DNA from 3 places in the Neobacillus pocheonensis genome. Region 2 is predicted to be linked to each of the others. Evidence: riboswitches for the same ligand, from Rfam matches in the RefSeq annotation. Region 2 holds a riboswitch; each other region holds the start of a gene.
The links. A riboswitch is a leader RNA that binds a small molecule or an ion and turns the genes downstream of it on or off. The one in region 2 is predicted to bind cyclic di-AMP.

Region 1: another riboswitch for cyclic di-AMP. It lies ahead of ABES02_RS02180 (aspartate kinase); the one in region 2 lies ahead of ABES02_RS28430 (hypothetical protein).
Region 3: another riboswitch for cyclic di-AMP. It lies ahead of ABES02_RS10555 (APC family permease); the one in region 2 lies ahead of ABES02_RS28430 (hypothetical protein).

The regions. Positions count from the first base shown of each region.
Region 1 is NZ_JBCNAD010000005.1:52,974-58,679, reverse strand. It holds gene kdpA (potassium-transporting ATPase subunit KdpA) at 1-468, opposite strand, end outside; gene kdpF (K(+)-transporting ATPase subunit F) at 516-620, opposite strand; partial or broken gene ABES02_RS02180 (aspartate kinase) at 1,461-2,696, opposite strand; cyclic di-AMP (ydaO/yuaA leader) riboswitch at 3,100-3,244, opposite strand; gene ABES02_RS02175 (hypothetical protein) at 3,629-3,859, opposite strand; gene ABES02_RS02170 (ABC transporter permease) at 4,355-5,104, opposite strand; gene ABES02_RS02165 (ABC transporter ATP-binding protein) at 5,105-5,706, opposite strand, start outside.
Region 2 is NZ_JBCNAD010000081.1:144-3,628, forward strand. It holds gene ABES02_RS28425 (hypothetical protein) at 48-179, opposite strand; cyclic di-AMP (ydaO/yuaA leader) riboswitch at 419-553, shown strand; gene ABES02_RS28430 (hypothetical protein) at 867-1,418, shown strand; gene ABES02_RS28435 (APC family permease) at 1,473-3,296, shown strand.
Region 3 is NZ_JBCNAD010000020.1:90,480-96,185, reverse strand. It holds gene ABES02_RS10555 (APC family permease) at 1-1,352, opposite strand, end outside; cyclic di-AMP (ydaO/yuaA leader) riboswitch at 1,494-1,634, opposite strand; gene ABES02_RS10550 (cation:proton antiporter) at 1,772-2,992, opposite strand; gene ABES02_RS10545 (cation transporter) at 3,103-3,396, opposite strand; gene ABES02_RS10540 (Ger(x)C family spore germination protein) at 3,626-4,801, opposite strand; gene ABES02_RS10535 (spore germination protein) at 4,798-5,706, opposite strand, start outside.

The sequences.
Region 1 (5,706 bases), on a different contig from region 2:
TAATCCGCGAATAAAGGCAATCGCCACTGCAAATCCTGTAGCAGCTGCCGTAAACATTGGGAATGTAATGGCGATCATTTGCGAAAAATAAGAAAGTGAATTTTCTCCGCTATATGCCTGCCAGTTTGTATTCGTAATAAATGACGCCGCCGTATTAAACGCTAAAGCAGGAGGCATATTATCTATCTTATCTGGATTTAAAGGCAGATACTTTTGTATCCTGAAAATGATGTAAAGTAAAATCATCATGATAAAGTTTGAAAGCAACATGGCAAAAACATACTTTTTCCAGCCCATCGTTTCTTTATCTTTGACTCCAATCATACGGTAAATGAACCGCTCTCCCGGTCCAAAAACCCGGTCTAAGTCTGTTTTTTCATAATCAAACACTTTTACAAGGTAGGCGCCTACCGGTTTTACCAGTAAGATGGCAATTACCAAGGTCACAACTACCTGGATTAATCCCATGGTCATTTCGATGTTCCTCCTATATGTTCATCATTGTTAAATGGATCCTAAAACTTTTCAGGTTTAATTAAGACGTAGGTCAAATAAACAATTAAAGCCACTCCAATGATTCCTGGTATAAGCATACCGATTTCCTCCTCATGCTTTTTCACTAAATAAAGTAAATCCCCCAAAGATAGCAAAGGCTAAAACAAAAAGTATAATTGATACAAAATCGTTGTTAAACATACCTAACCTCCTTCCTCATGTTTTCAACTGTTGAGTGCTTACGATTAATCAAACAGTGGAAATTCTCTTCGTTCGGCTTACTCAAACTTCGGATTAAAGAGATACCAAAGATCAAGAGATTTTTCATTTCCCCCCTTATGGTTCAATCCTTTTCTGTGTATCTCAGTAAATTCACCAAAATTCAGCCTCAAACTTATTCAGTGATTATCTTTGTTTAGTATTGAGTGACCTCTTTGGCATAGATAAATTCTACTTTCGTTTCGCGTAAAAATAGGGTAAAAATTTCGTGCAAAGGTGTAAAAAAAATATAAAAATCCAGGGGGTGAAATATTCATTTAGTTCACATTCTTTTAAAATCCAGGAACAAAAAATAGACCATGGCTTACTCGTCCCCCAGTAGATCAATGCCAACGATAACCATATGGAAATATCTAAAAAAGATATACTATTAAGGTATTTCGTTAAATTAATCAATAATTGGAGAAAAAGTACTCATGGTCTACTTAACGCCCAGCAAGCAAAATGTAACTCTTTGTACTGTCCTGTCCCGTTATAGTGATATAAACGCGAAAATGGAGGAGAGAATAGGAGTATTTATTGTGGATATAAATTTAGAAAAGTTTCTAGAGGAGTAAGTTTCGAATTCAAAAAATTCATACTATTGCTAACATAAAAAGCCAAAGACCCTAACTTTGGCTTTTTACTTTGAATTCATCTTTCAATACAAAATTCTTTAAAGAGATATTTTTTTAGAATTTGCAAGTTCAATGAACCATGTCTAACCCTGCTGTTTCCAGACCAAAGGTACAATGAAGTGTTCGAACTACAGTTACCATGCGATCTACAGGGACTATACATCAAATCTTATTTTGCGATGTGCTAACCATTTTTGTCGAAACATTTGAAAAAGCAAGTGCTATATACATTCTTGCAACGATATCCTGAGCAGAACTCAATCCTTTACCAACAATCGAAACTTTTGCTAATCCTGTCTCAGTATACACTCTGTCAAAGTGAAGTCTTTCTCTATGTTCTTCCAGGAATTTTAATGTCCGTTTTGCATTTTCCTTAGATACAACGAAGGAAACAGTCGTTTTAGGTAAATCTTTGGAACTTTGATGGATAAATTCAACATGAATTCGTGAATCCATAAATAAGGAAAATAAGGAATAGAGAGTATTCCCTTCATTTGGGAAATTGGTAATTGTTATTGACAATACATTTTCACTATGTGCAATGCCGCAAACGTGGCTGTCATCCTCCATTCCAAAAATCCCCCGAATGAAAGTCCCCTCTTCATTGGAGAAACTTGATCGAACCGTTAACCTTACTTTATTTTTCTGCGCACATTTTACTGCACGCGGATGTAAAACACTCGCACCTAATCTGGCCATTTCAAGCATTTCGTCAAAAGATATACTTTTTATTTTTTTTGCCGTCGGCACAATGCGCGGATCTGCGGAATACACACCATCCACATCCGTATAAATCTCACACAAATCTGCATTGAGCATTGCTGCAAGCGCTACGGCTGTCGTATCGGATCCTCCTCGCCCCAATGTGGTAATTTCCCCATTTTCTGTAATTCCTTGGAAACCCGCGACAATCACTATGTGTCCTAATTGAAAATGGGACAGTATTTTATAGGTGTCTATTTGTTTTATTCTTGCTTCGGTGTGTTCAGGTTCCGTAATGATTCCAGCCTGCCATCCTGTTAAAGAGACCGCAGAGTACCCCTTGCTCTGTAAAGCCATAGCCAGTAAAGCGATCGATACCTGCTCTCCTGTTGATAAAAGCATATCCATTTCCCGCTCAGGTACTTCATTACAGATTTCATTTGCCATGTCCACCAGTACATCTGTTGATTTTCCCATTGCAGATACTACAACAACGACATCATTTCCTTTTTGCTTTGCGGAAATAATTTTATCAACAGCTTTTAAAATTCTATCTTTAGTTCCTACCGAAGTGCCACCAAATTTTTGTACGATCATTCCCATTTTAACCAACCTCTCCTCTTCAAGTTTATTTCAGTAATCTTATCCATTTACCTAAACTCAAACTTAATTGCATTGAGAGAAATTTTCAGGTTAATACCATCAGTTTTCACAAAAAATAGACCTGGATTTCTTTCTCCCCGTATTTGCAGACATGCAAAATCATAATCGTTCTGTGGAGAATAAAACTTTTCCCCAACTGCATTATGACTTGCAACAACAAAATAAAATCGGAGAAAAAGTCATCAGGTCTACTTAGCGCCCAGCGAAGATTTGCCTCTCTTTGCGTTCTGTCTTCTAAATTCCTTTTTCTAATTCATTGGCAGAATAAAAAGACCTACTGTTAATCTTTAGACGATCTTGTTTTAATTACAAGCAAAACAGCCCTCAGATTTTACGGTCTTTTGACCTCCCTCGCTTTAGCCGACGAAGTTAGCTGACGGGTAGGATGGCGGAAGAGTATCTCATCCCTTCTGGTTTCCCAGAATGAATCCAATTAACTGGTTCCTCCGCTCCTGATTTCCTCAGTATTAATCCGGTATATTAATTGGTTTACAAGTAGTGATTAAATTCTTTATTATCAATTTGTAAATAGCTAATTTCGAATAAAAAATGACTTTTTTGTAAAATATTTATATAAAACAGGATTTTCTCTTATTTATTCACTTTTTTTCTACTTTTTAATTTTTCTAGCAAAATTAAGTAAAAGAATACTATAAAAGGTGTAGCAAAACCAAGGTAATCAAAGAATTTTTCAAACATAATAAGTTCCTCCAAATTCAATACTCCGCAAGATAGATTTTTTATGAAACCCATCGAAAAATACAAACAGATAAAGAACCGTTGGGATTTCTGATTCAACTTTGGAAAGAAAGGTACTCATTGGTCTACCATTTCAGAACATATACATTCAATATTTATATATTAAATTTTTTTCATGATTTATATCGATTTTGCCAAATCACTACGAGCCCTGCCTCTCTCATAGCACTTGTGGCTCCGACGACCACTCCAGGTTGATTTGGTTTAAGAATTAGATATATATATTTCTTGATCTTGTTATTACGTTTCTCCCATGACATGACTTCTCTTACGCCGAATATTACGAAAAAAAAGTTGAACAGCCAAAGATTATAAAGCCAAATAGTCTCTTGAATTATTGACATTCTGATACCTCCACAAGAATTAATTTCATCTTTATAATTCTTTAAGTTGAACTAGGATTAATTTTTATTCGTATTGAATTGCTTCTCTGGCATAGACTGATTCTACTTCATTTTCACGTCAAAATAGGGTAAAAAAAATGGGCAAAGGTGTAAAAAAAACATAAAAATCCATGGGGTAAAATTTCATTTAGTTCACAATAAAACAACAAAAAATCCGATTTAAAGGAGAAAAATCCTCTCTTTTCTTGCTGCCTTAAAAACTTTTTCCTTCAATCGAAAAAAACTATGAATCACATTCCAGCTGAAATGTAATCCATAGTTCCTTAAGTTAATGGCATTGGTTACCAAAGCGGTTTTACTTCAGAATCTTCTCATTTACTGTCAATTATATCTATGGGCTTCATTCTATTAATTTCTCCTCCTGCGAAAGAGCATAACCCGCTGTAAATTCTTCTAAAGCATGCATGGCAAACCTCTAATCCCATATTGGTGGACTTACCCTAACTGGCGTTTAAATTGTTTACTGGCGATGAAGTAAGCTATGACCATGATGCCGACGCACCAGGCAAGCGCGATCCAGATATCATTGCCAACAGACCCTTCATACAAGAGGGCACGAATTGCATTCACGATTGAAGTCACTGGCTGGTTCTCAGCGAACGCACGGACAATTTTAGGCATGGTTTCGGTAGGGACAAAGGCCGAACTGATAAACGGCAGGAAAATCAGCGGGTACGAGTAGGCTGTCGCCCCTTCCATAGACCGCGCTCTCAATCCGGGAATGACCGCCAGCCATGTCAGCGCCAGCGTAAACAGCCCGAGTATCCCAGCTACTGCGAGCCAATCCAGGATACCAGCGCTGGAACGGAAGCCCATCAAGAGGGCGATGAGGATAACCACCACGACAGTAAGCGCATTGGAAACAAGCGAAGTCAACACGTGAGCCCACAATACCGATGAACGCTTGATTGGCATCGTAATGAAACGCGCCATCAGTCCGCTCTTTACATCGTTAAACAGCCGCAAGGAAGTGTAAGCGACGCCGGAAGCGATAGCCATTAGCAAGATTCCCGGCAATAAATAATTGACGTAGTTGTCCGTGCCAGTCTCTATGGCGCCGCCAAATACGTAAACAAACAGCAGCATCATCATAATCGGCGTAATCGCCACCGTGATAATCGTATCCGGGCTGCGCATGATGTTCCGCATTAAACGCCCTAGTAATACCCCTGTATTGCTTTTCATTTACATCTCCTCCTTTTTGCCGATAATCGCGAGGAAAATTTCCTCCAGTGTCGGCTGCTTCTCGATGTACTCCACTTTCGCTGGCGGGAACATCTCCTTGAGTTCGGTAAGGGTACCGGTTTTGATGATTTTTCCACCATGCAGGATGGCAATACGGTCCGCCAGTTGTTCAGCTTCCTCCAGGTACTGGGTTGTCAGCAAGATGGTCGTGCCTCCGCTGGCAAGCTCCTTGACGGTTTCCCAGACTTCAATCCGCGCTTCGGGGTCAAGCCCTGTCGTCGGTTCGTCAAGAAAAATGACTGCTGGCGTCCCTATCAGGCTCATGGCTATGTCAAGCCGGCGCTTCATCCCGCCGGAATATTTGTCCGCCCGGCGGTTGGCCGCGTCACGCAGGCTAAATCTTGCAAGCAGATTGTCGGTGACTTGAGCGGGATTGGAAACTCCCCTCAACTTGGCGATCATTATCAGGTTTTCCCTCCCGGTGAGCATGCCGTCCAAAGCTGCGAACTGCCCTGTCAGGCTGATACTCTGGCGAATATGATCTGGTTGAAGTTGGATGTCAAAGCCGCAAATACTTACTTCGCCACCATCGGCCTTCATCA
Region 2 (3,485 bases):
TTTTTACAAAGCCAATCTCTTTTCAGTTGATTAGTGAAACATATGAATTAAAGAATTTTATCTAAATAAGGATGAAGATCTTCACTATCTAGACACGCTTCACATATTATTAAAACGTTTATTTCTCCTTTTTCACTTTTACCTTTCCTCTCACCACAAACAGTACAGACTTGTTCCAAAATTATCACTCCTTAGCACACTTATTTATACTTTTCCCGTATTCTCCTTTTTAACTCCTTTTAGACATTTTCTAATTAACGCACCCAAGGCCCTAAAATGTTATAGAACTTAGTGATAACGAGAAAGTTGAAGTAAAACATCGATGTAAGCGTTTTATTGTAAATAAAATGGTTTATTTAACTAATTTTTAACCCTTTACAATTTATTTTTATCGTCCTAATATCATGCTCATAGAAGAAATTTCATATTGCCTAATCCCGAAAGGGAACGGAGGACCCAATTTTGGGGTTAATTCTACTTATGTAGAAGGGATGTCAATCTCTTTCGCCATCCTACCCGTCAGCTAACTTCGTCGGCTAAAGCGAATGAGGTCAAAAGACCACCTATGAAGGCGCTTTTTGTGCTCTTTTTTACAGAAAAAGCTTGCTTTCGATTTGTGGTCTTATTTGTTTTGGCAAGAGTTTAAGGGGGAATAAAATTCATGGAGGGAGTGATCGTTTGGGGTTAAAAGGCTATATTAGTCTTTAAGGATATGGTAATCGGCATTTCAACAAATAGGGGTGTTTTTCAAAAATAGATAATGGTTAGCAAGATTCATTTAAAATATTGTGAGTAGTGAGAATAATAATTTTCATGTTTTTTTATCACTGGAAATACTGATTATGTATTGTAGGGGGTATTAAAAAATGGAAAGACTTCTTGGGACACTTATGAAAAAATATTATCAAAATAAATCCACACCAACATATTTCGGGATAGGAAATGATTATCTTGATGTTATCACAATGCGTTACAGAGTATTTGGTGCTGTATGGCAATTACATAATGGTTACAGGTATATAATTGGTTACTGGTTTGGTGATAATAAAAAAGATATTTTAAATTTTATTAATTGTGGGAGATGGGCAAAACTTGTAGACCAAGAAGGGCAAATTGAAGAAGTTTATCATATGGTTCGAGAAAAACAGGAAAAAGAGCTTTGGAAAAAACGGATTAAGCTTCCAAATAATATAAAACACCAAGAGAATTGGATAGAGAAAAAGACGGGGTGGTATATCATAAAATCATACAATCACTTTCCTTGCACCCTTACCTGTATTCAAAAAACAAAATACAATATTTGGATTGAACATATCTGTGTCTGCGAATCTAATAATGATATAAAAAAACTTCTTAATTTAATTAACTTGGAACACAATATTAAATTAATCCCAGATGAATTCATTAATTGTATGTGATTTTATGGGATGCATCAGTTTAATGGCTTAACCATAATCAGGGGGTAAATAATCATGACATTTAAAAGGTTACTTTTTGGTCGTCCTTTAAAATCAGAAGAAGCAGAAGCCGAAAAAATGCCGATGTGGAAGGCACTACCGATTCTTTCCTCGGATGCTCTTTCTTCTGTAGCTTATGGGACAGAAATGATATTATTGGAACTAGCGACAGTTGGGGCATTTGCATTTGCTTTTTCTTTGCCCGTTGCTATAGCAATTATATTATTAATTTCTATTCTTATTATTAGTTATAGACAAGTTATCGACGCGTACCCTCAAGGCGGAGGAGCCTATATGGTCGCAAAAGAAAACTTGGGCATGATGTGGGGACGTTTAGCCGGAGTTTCATTACTTATTGATTATACGTTAACGGTAGCAGTTTCTATATCGGCAGGTGTACTGGCAATTACTTCTGCTTACCCTTCTGCTTTACCATATATCGTTCCAATTGGACTTATTTTTACCTGGTTTATGGTATGGATGAATCTAAGAGGCATATCAGAAGCGGGTAACGTATTTGCATTTCCGACTTACATATTTATTTTTTGCATGTTAACCCTGGTAGGTAAAGGGTTATTTGACTGGTTAACTGGTGCAAGTCAGGCAACACACGAAATCACAATACCTACAGAATTACCAGCAAGCCTGACATGGTTTGTTTTGTTAAAAGCTTTCTCATCTGGGTGTTCAGCTGTAACAGGAGTTGAAGCTATCTCCAATGCGGTACCTCATTTTAGGCAACCGGCACAAAAAAATGCGAAACGAACAATGGTTACATTAGGACTGTTATTATCCATTATTTTTGGTGGAGTAACGATTATCTCAAGAGCCTATGATATTCATCCTGATCCAACAGGAACTAAAACTGTTCTTTCAATGGTGGCAGAAGATGCTTTTGGAAGGGGAATTTTTTATTATATTATTCAGTTTGCTACCATGACAATATTAATACTAGCTGCTAATACTGCCTTTAATGGGTTTCCGATATTAGGATCTCTCATGGCGCAAGATAAAAATATGCCCCGAATGTTTGCCAACAGAGGAGACCGTTTAGCTTATAACTATGGAATAATTACACTGGGAATCTTAGCAAGTATTTTACTCATTGTATTTCGCGGAAGAACTGAGGCATTAATTCCTCTTTATGCCATTGGTGTTTTCTTATCATTTACTATGGCACAAATAGGTCTTGTCTTAAAGTGGCGAAAGGATAAATCACAAGGATGGCAACGAAAAGCAATTATAAATGGAATAGGTGCCGTAGTAACCTTCTTTGTTGTAATAATATTCAGTATTACCAAATTTGAAGAAGGGGCTTGGATCGTAGTTGTTATAACGCCTATATTGTTATGGGTAATTACAAAAATTAGTAAACATTACGACAATGTAGGTAAGCAATTAAAATTTGATTTAACTGAGACCATTCCAAGTACTGATACAATCATAATTATACCTGTTGCTGGTATTCATAAGGTGGTGGTATCAACAATTTCATATGCAAAATCACTTACCCCAAATGTGGTAGCTTTTTATGTTGCTTTTTCTCCTGAAGATGCTAAAAAGATGGAAGCAAGATGGGATGAGTGGAACCCAGGTGTCCGATTAGTCGTTGTTACGTCACGTTACCGTACATTAATTAAGCCATTAATTGAATTTATTGAGCGTATTGACCACCACTATAAACATGAGAAGAAAATAACTGTACTATTACCTGAATTTATTACACATAAGTGGTGGCACCGATTATTACACAATCAATCAGGATTACGTATCCGTTCCATATTATTAAATAGAAAAGACGTTGTGGTTTCTACTGTTCCATTTCATTTGAATGATTGATACGTAACTTAATGTAAGTCACAAGTCCAATGATATTTTCATTGGGCTTTTTTATTTTTAAAGATGTAACAATTAAGAAGGGTGAAAAAAGGTAAAGAAGGGAAAAATTATGAATATAAATATATAAAGGAGTGCTGCTAAATGGAACAAGTATGTAACATATGTGGGAATAGCGAAGATGATAGTGTA
Region 3 (5,706 bases), on a different contig from region 2:
ATGGCCGCAACAATCGTCGTTATAATGGCCCCTACTGTATTAATGGCTAATTTGGTTTTCCAATGAGGCCCTTTAATACGTCTCCACCTTCTCACTAAACCATATTGTGCTACAGTAAAGGATAAGAAAACCCCTATTGCATATAAAGGAATTAAAGCATTTGTATGGGCGTGGAAGGCAAGAATAAGTAAGCTGGCTGTCCCTGCTAAGGCAATAATTCCATTTGAATATCCTAGTCTATCACCCCTATTTGTAAGTCCACGAGGTAAATAACCATCTGCAGCTACGATAGCAGCTAATTGCGAAAAGCCTGTAAAAGTCGAATTGGCTGCAAGTATTAATACGATAAACGTAAACCAGATAATAGTTTGATAGACTATCCCATGGCCAAAATAATACTGAGTTAATTGCGATAACATTGTATTATGAGGGTCAGGTGAAATACCTTTAACATATAAATGATAGGCAAATCCTAATAGAGTGATAGATGTAATGGTACCTAAAGCAACATACGTTTTTATCGCATTTTTTTGTTGCGGCTCCCTGAAAATAGGAACAGCATTTGAAATGGTCTCAATCCCTGTCAAAGCAGAACAAGCGGAACTAAATGCTTTTAATAAGAGTAATATCGTAAATCCCTCAGGAACAGAACCAAACTGCGGTGTAGCTGGTTGCACAAAACCATGATTAACCTCATCAAATAAACCAAAAGCGATTAAAATCAGCATACAAGCCATGAATCCTATAGTGGGCCATGCAAAAATTTTCGCCGATTCAGCCACACCCCGAAGGTTTACAATTAATAGGATAAAAACACAAAGAATAGCTAGAACCGTTTCATAGGGGGCAACTACTGGATATGCAGAAGAAACAGCTTCAAGCGCTGCTGAAACAGAAACGGCTACGGTTAAGATATAATCCACTAGCAGTGAACTGGAGGCCACTAAAGAGATCCAGCGTTGTTTAAAGTTATCTTTTGCAATTGCGTAAGCCCCTCCGCCATTTGGATAAGCAAGGATTCCCATAATATAAGAAAGAATCAGGATAGCCAAAAGGATTATAGTAGAAATCGTAATCGGAATGATATACCACTTTGCTTCTGCTCCTAAGTTCATTAGTTCTGTCATCCCTGATTCAGGGCCATAAGAAACAGAAGAATAAAGGTCAGCAGCTAGTATAGGGAGCGCAATATACCAAAGTAATTTATTGTGCTGGGCATGCAATTCTGCTGTTCGCATTGGTCTGCCAATTAAAATCCGTTTAACGCTGTTAAAATTAGTAATGGAAAACCATATTGCGATTAAAGCAATGACTGCAAAAATTAATTCCAAAATTTGTGATGGATGTGTCACTTTAAAATCCCTTCTTTTTATTAGAATAAGAAATCGAACGTTGCAGCCCAGGCTTTGCAAAAATAGGCATAATAAAAAGACCTCTTTATTCATCACGCTGCTTTTTGGCAAAAAAAAAGCACCCTGAATTAGGCGGTCTTTGACCTCCTTCGCATTAGCCGACGAAGTTAGCTGACGGGTAGGATGGCGAAAGAGTTTCTCATCCCTTCTGATTCCAGAATTAACCCCCAAAAATTGGTTCCTCCGTTCCTGAACTTTCTCAGGATTTGGCCGAAATATTAAATTGATTTGAAGCAATAATAGTCCTTTATGATTTGAATGTAAATGACGAAATTTGCTTAAAAACGGCCATTTTTGATGATAAATCTATATAAACAGGTACTTTCCATAATTATTCTACAGAATGCTCATTTTTTCACTTAAATCTTATCAGATATTTTTAGTTTATTAATCAATGGTGTAATGGTTAGACCTTGGAATAGCAGCGAAAACAATACGACACTAAACGTTAGGATTAAGATATCTTCTCTGCCTTCAAATTCATGGGGCAGGCTTAATGCAAGGGCAATCGATAAGCTACCCTTTAAGCCTCCCCAATTTAGTATGGCCTTATATTTTTCTGAAAAGCCTTTAATCGGCGAAAGGCTTATGTATAACGCAAGAGTCCTTGATAAGAGGACGATTACAATCGCTAGCACAATGTATCCCCATCTTTGCGAAAGAGAAATGTTTCTTATTTCTAATCCAATCATTAAAAAGATTAAACTGTTTGCAAAAAAAGTGACGGTATCAAAAAACGAATCGATATTGATCCTTGTCGTCTCAGACATCCCCACCTTCGCACCATAATTCCCAAAAATTAAACCAGCGACAGCAACAGAAATCACTCCGGAAACGTGGAAATGTTCAGCGATAAAGTAGCAGCCAAAAAACATGACAATCGAAAACGCAATTTCAAGTGGGTAATCATCATAGGCACGAATAATTTGAGAGAAGATAATGCCGGCAGCCCCTCCAATCAAGAGCCCGCCAGCACTAAATTTTAAAAATAACAGTAATCCTTGGCCCAAGCCAACTAAGCCCATTTCCATATAGGATAATAGATAAACGGTTGAAATTTGGAATAATACTACCGCTATCCCATCATTGAAGAGTGATTCTCCTTTAATAATGGTTACAAGCTTTTTTGGAACACCTAGAGTTTTAAAAATGGCAATAACACTGATTGGATCAGTTGCACTCATCAATGAAGCAAATGTAAATGCTCCAACAATAGGAAGATTTAGTAGGTAATGGGCTCCTAAGCCGATAAAAAGGAAAGATAATAAAGTCCCCCCAATTGCCAGGGCTATGACAAGAAGCTTTTCTTCCTTTAAGTGAGAATAGTGGAGTTTTAATGAAGCATCTCCTAACAGGATCGGTAAGAATAAGGAAATAATGATGACTTGAAATACCTCAGATTGCGCAATAAAATGTTCTGCATCCTCTAAATAGGGGATTTCGGCCAACCCTAATAGAAGACCCACCAAAACAAGCGCGATAGAATAAGGCCGATTGATTAATTTTGCAAGTGCGATAACAGTTAATGATATCGCTAATAAAATGAGGATTTGAATAAATATCTCGTTAAAGTGATGCATGAAATGTCTCCTTAAACATTATCCTATTTTTAATAATGTTATTATTGTAAAAAACAAAAACCCTTCGATTTTTTGAATGAAGGGTTTGTATGAACCAGAGCGGAATGGTTTCATATGTCATCGTCAATACAACCAATACGGCTATTAGACTGAAAATATGGTTCAAGCGTTCGAAACCATTTGGAAACCTGTGTGACGGTTTTTTTTTTAGATAAAATACTGCCGATAAAAATGAAACCCTGATTTACTGCATCTACTAATGAGTGCATGGCTGCGGCAAACATGGCTCCACTTCCACTTATTGCTCCAGCAATAAATTCTGTTAAAGCAATAAGAGTATTTCCTATCATGGCTATCGCTGACGATTTGTTACCTTTTTTTATTAACTCATACACCTGCTTCATTTCCACATGTTTAACTCCTTCAACTCATTTCTTTTTATAGTGTTCAAAAGAAATGGGAAATATTGATAAAATCAATTTTTTGTTAATTTTTTAAGAATCAAAAAAAAATCGAATAAAGCGCTAAAAAAATCCCGCTTGAATAAACACCAAATGTCTTATTCAAGCGGGATTCTTCTATTTCTTTTGACAACGACGTTCTTCCTCAGCCAGTTATGGGGATCCTTTATCGTCACTCCTGATTGTATGGCTTTTTCAAATTTACTGGCTTCCATTGGCCGCTTGTAATAATCTTTACTCTTACATCCACAGTTACGGACGACGGTGAAAGCGTGATGATTCCATTGTTTTGATATCTTTTCCATTCCTTCACATTATTACGATACATGATTTGTGATAATTGAAAAACATCAATTCCTTTTTTCAATCCATTTTTATACGTTCTTTCAATTTCTTTTTTCAGATTCTCTTCAGCTAATGTTTCTAAGGTTTTTACGGGCAAGAATTTTACCATTTGAAAAATATCTCCTTGCAAGCTAACCTTCATTCGAAAATGCGGTTCGTGATTCTTTATGTAAGTCTGTGTTTTGACTTTCGGCTTTTTCAAAACGAGTTCCGCAACTGGCTCCCCGTCTTTTTTTAATGACAAAGGTGCTCTGTGTAACTTCTTTTCCGTCCATTTAAACCCTGATAAGTCCTTCTCTGACAAGTAGCCTTTGTATCGCTTCGATGCTACAAAAGCCGCCCCGCTATACTTGAGCAGAGGGAAATCCTTTTTGTCAGCCTTCCATTTTTTTTTCGTAATCGATAAGAAAGGCACTTGTGCTGTCATCCCGGGTTCATATAAATCGGCACTAAATTTGAAAAACTTCAACGGACTAAAAAGGGAATAATTTTTTGTCATTTCTTTTGGGATATCCAAAATGGTATAAAGGGGTGATATATTCAGGATGGTCCCAGTTGCCAAGACATCCGGAAGTGCTTCTTTTGTTCCAAACACCCACATCGTATTTCTAAACTGAAAGAATCGGGATAAAAATTCATCAATTTGTTTAATATCTCCATTTTTCAAAACATTTTCTGAGAGCACAATCGTTTTAATATGCTCCCAAGAGACCCGCTGCTGGGACGTTTTATAGAAATCAAACGCTGCATGGTCTAAAATCTCCCCACCTCCCTTTCCGATAAAAATCGGCTGGGGGGTACGAGTTGCAGCTCCTTCTTGTTTTGCCAAAGTTGAAAAATTGATTATTTGTGGGTAGATCACGTAGGCATCGTCCTGAAAGTCAATTCCTATGGCATTAATGTACCATACATCCTCCACTGGTCGCGTATCCCAACATCCGGTTAACAGGAAAACGGATGGGAATACAATAAGAAGCTTTTTCTTGAATAGGAATTTTATCATTCTTCTCCCTCATTCTTTATTTTCGTACTATCGATTGTATCAAGCTCTTTCGGTCTTCTTATCATCTTTTTAAAACGAACCCGGAATGTGGCAGGTACAACACTAGACGGTACAAGCGGTGAATAGGGTGCCATAAACGGAAGCCCGAAAGACCGTAGATTCACAACATGAATCGTGATGATAAAGACAGCAAGTATGAGCCCTACTACACCGAAAAACGATGATAAACAATAAACAAAATATCTGAGGATACTTAACGTGCCAGTAAGGGACTGATTCACTAAAGTAAAGGTTGAAACGACAGAAATTGCCATCATGACGACTATACCAGGGGACGCAAATCCAGCGCTAATGGCGGCTTGCCCAATTATTAATCCGCCTACCACTGATAATGTTTGCCCAAATGTAGAAGGGATCCTTAGACCAGCTTCTCTAAGAAGCTCAAATAAAAAAATCATGATAAAGCCCTCTAGTGCAGCAGGCAGTGGAACTCCCTCTCTAGACAATGTCACTGTTGCCAGCAGCGTATATGGAATTTGATCTGGATGAAAAGCAACTAAAGAAATCCAAAATCCCGGCAGAAAAACAGATACCATTAAGCTGAAGATTCTTAGAACCCTGCCGAAGCTTGCAAAAGGGGACATGGAATGTTGGTCCTCAGCGTTATTCACGAAAAATGGCAGGGTGACAGGTCCGACTGAAGCAGTCGGTGAGCCTTCAACTAATACAACAAAGCGGCCCATGATCAAGCAATTTACAGCATAATCAGGCCGTCCGGTGTATTCCAATAAAGGAAAAATACTGAAGGATCGGTCGGTAATAAGGTCCTCAATTTGCGTAGCAGAAACGACAGCGTCAACATTAATTTCTTTTAGACGAGATTGTACCTGTTCTAATACATCCGG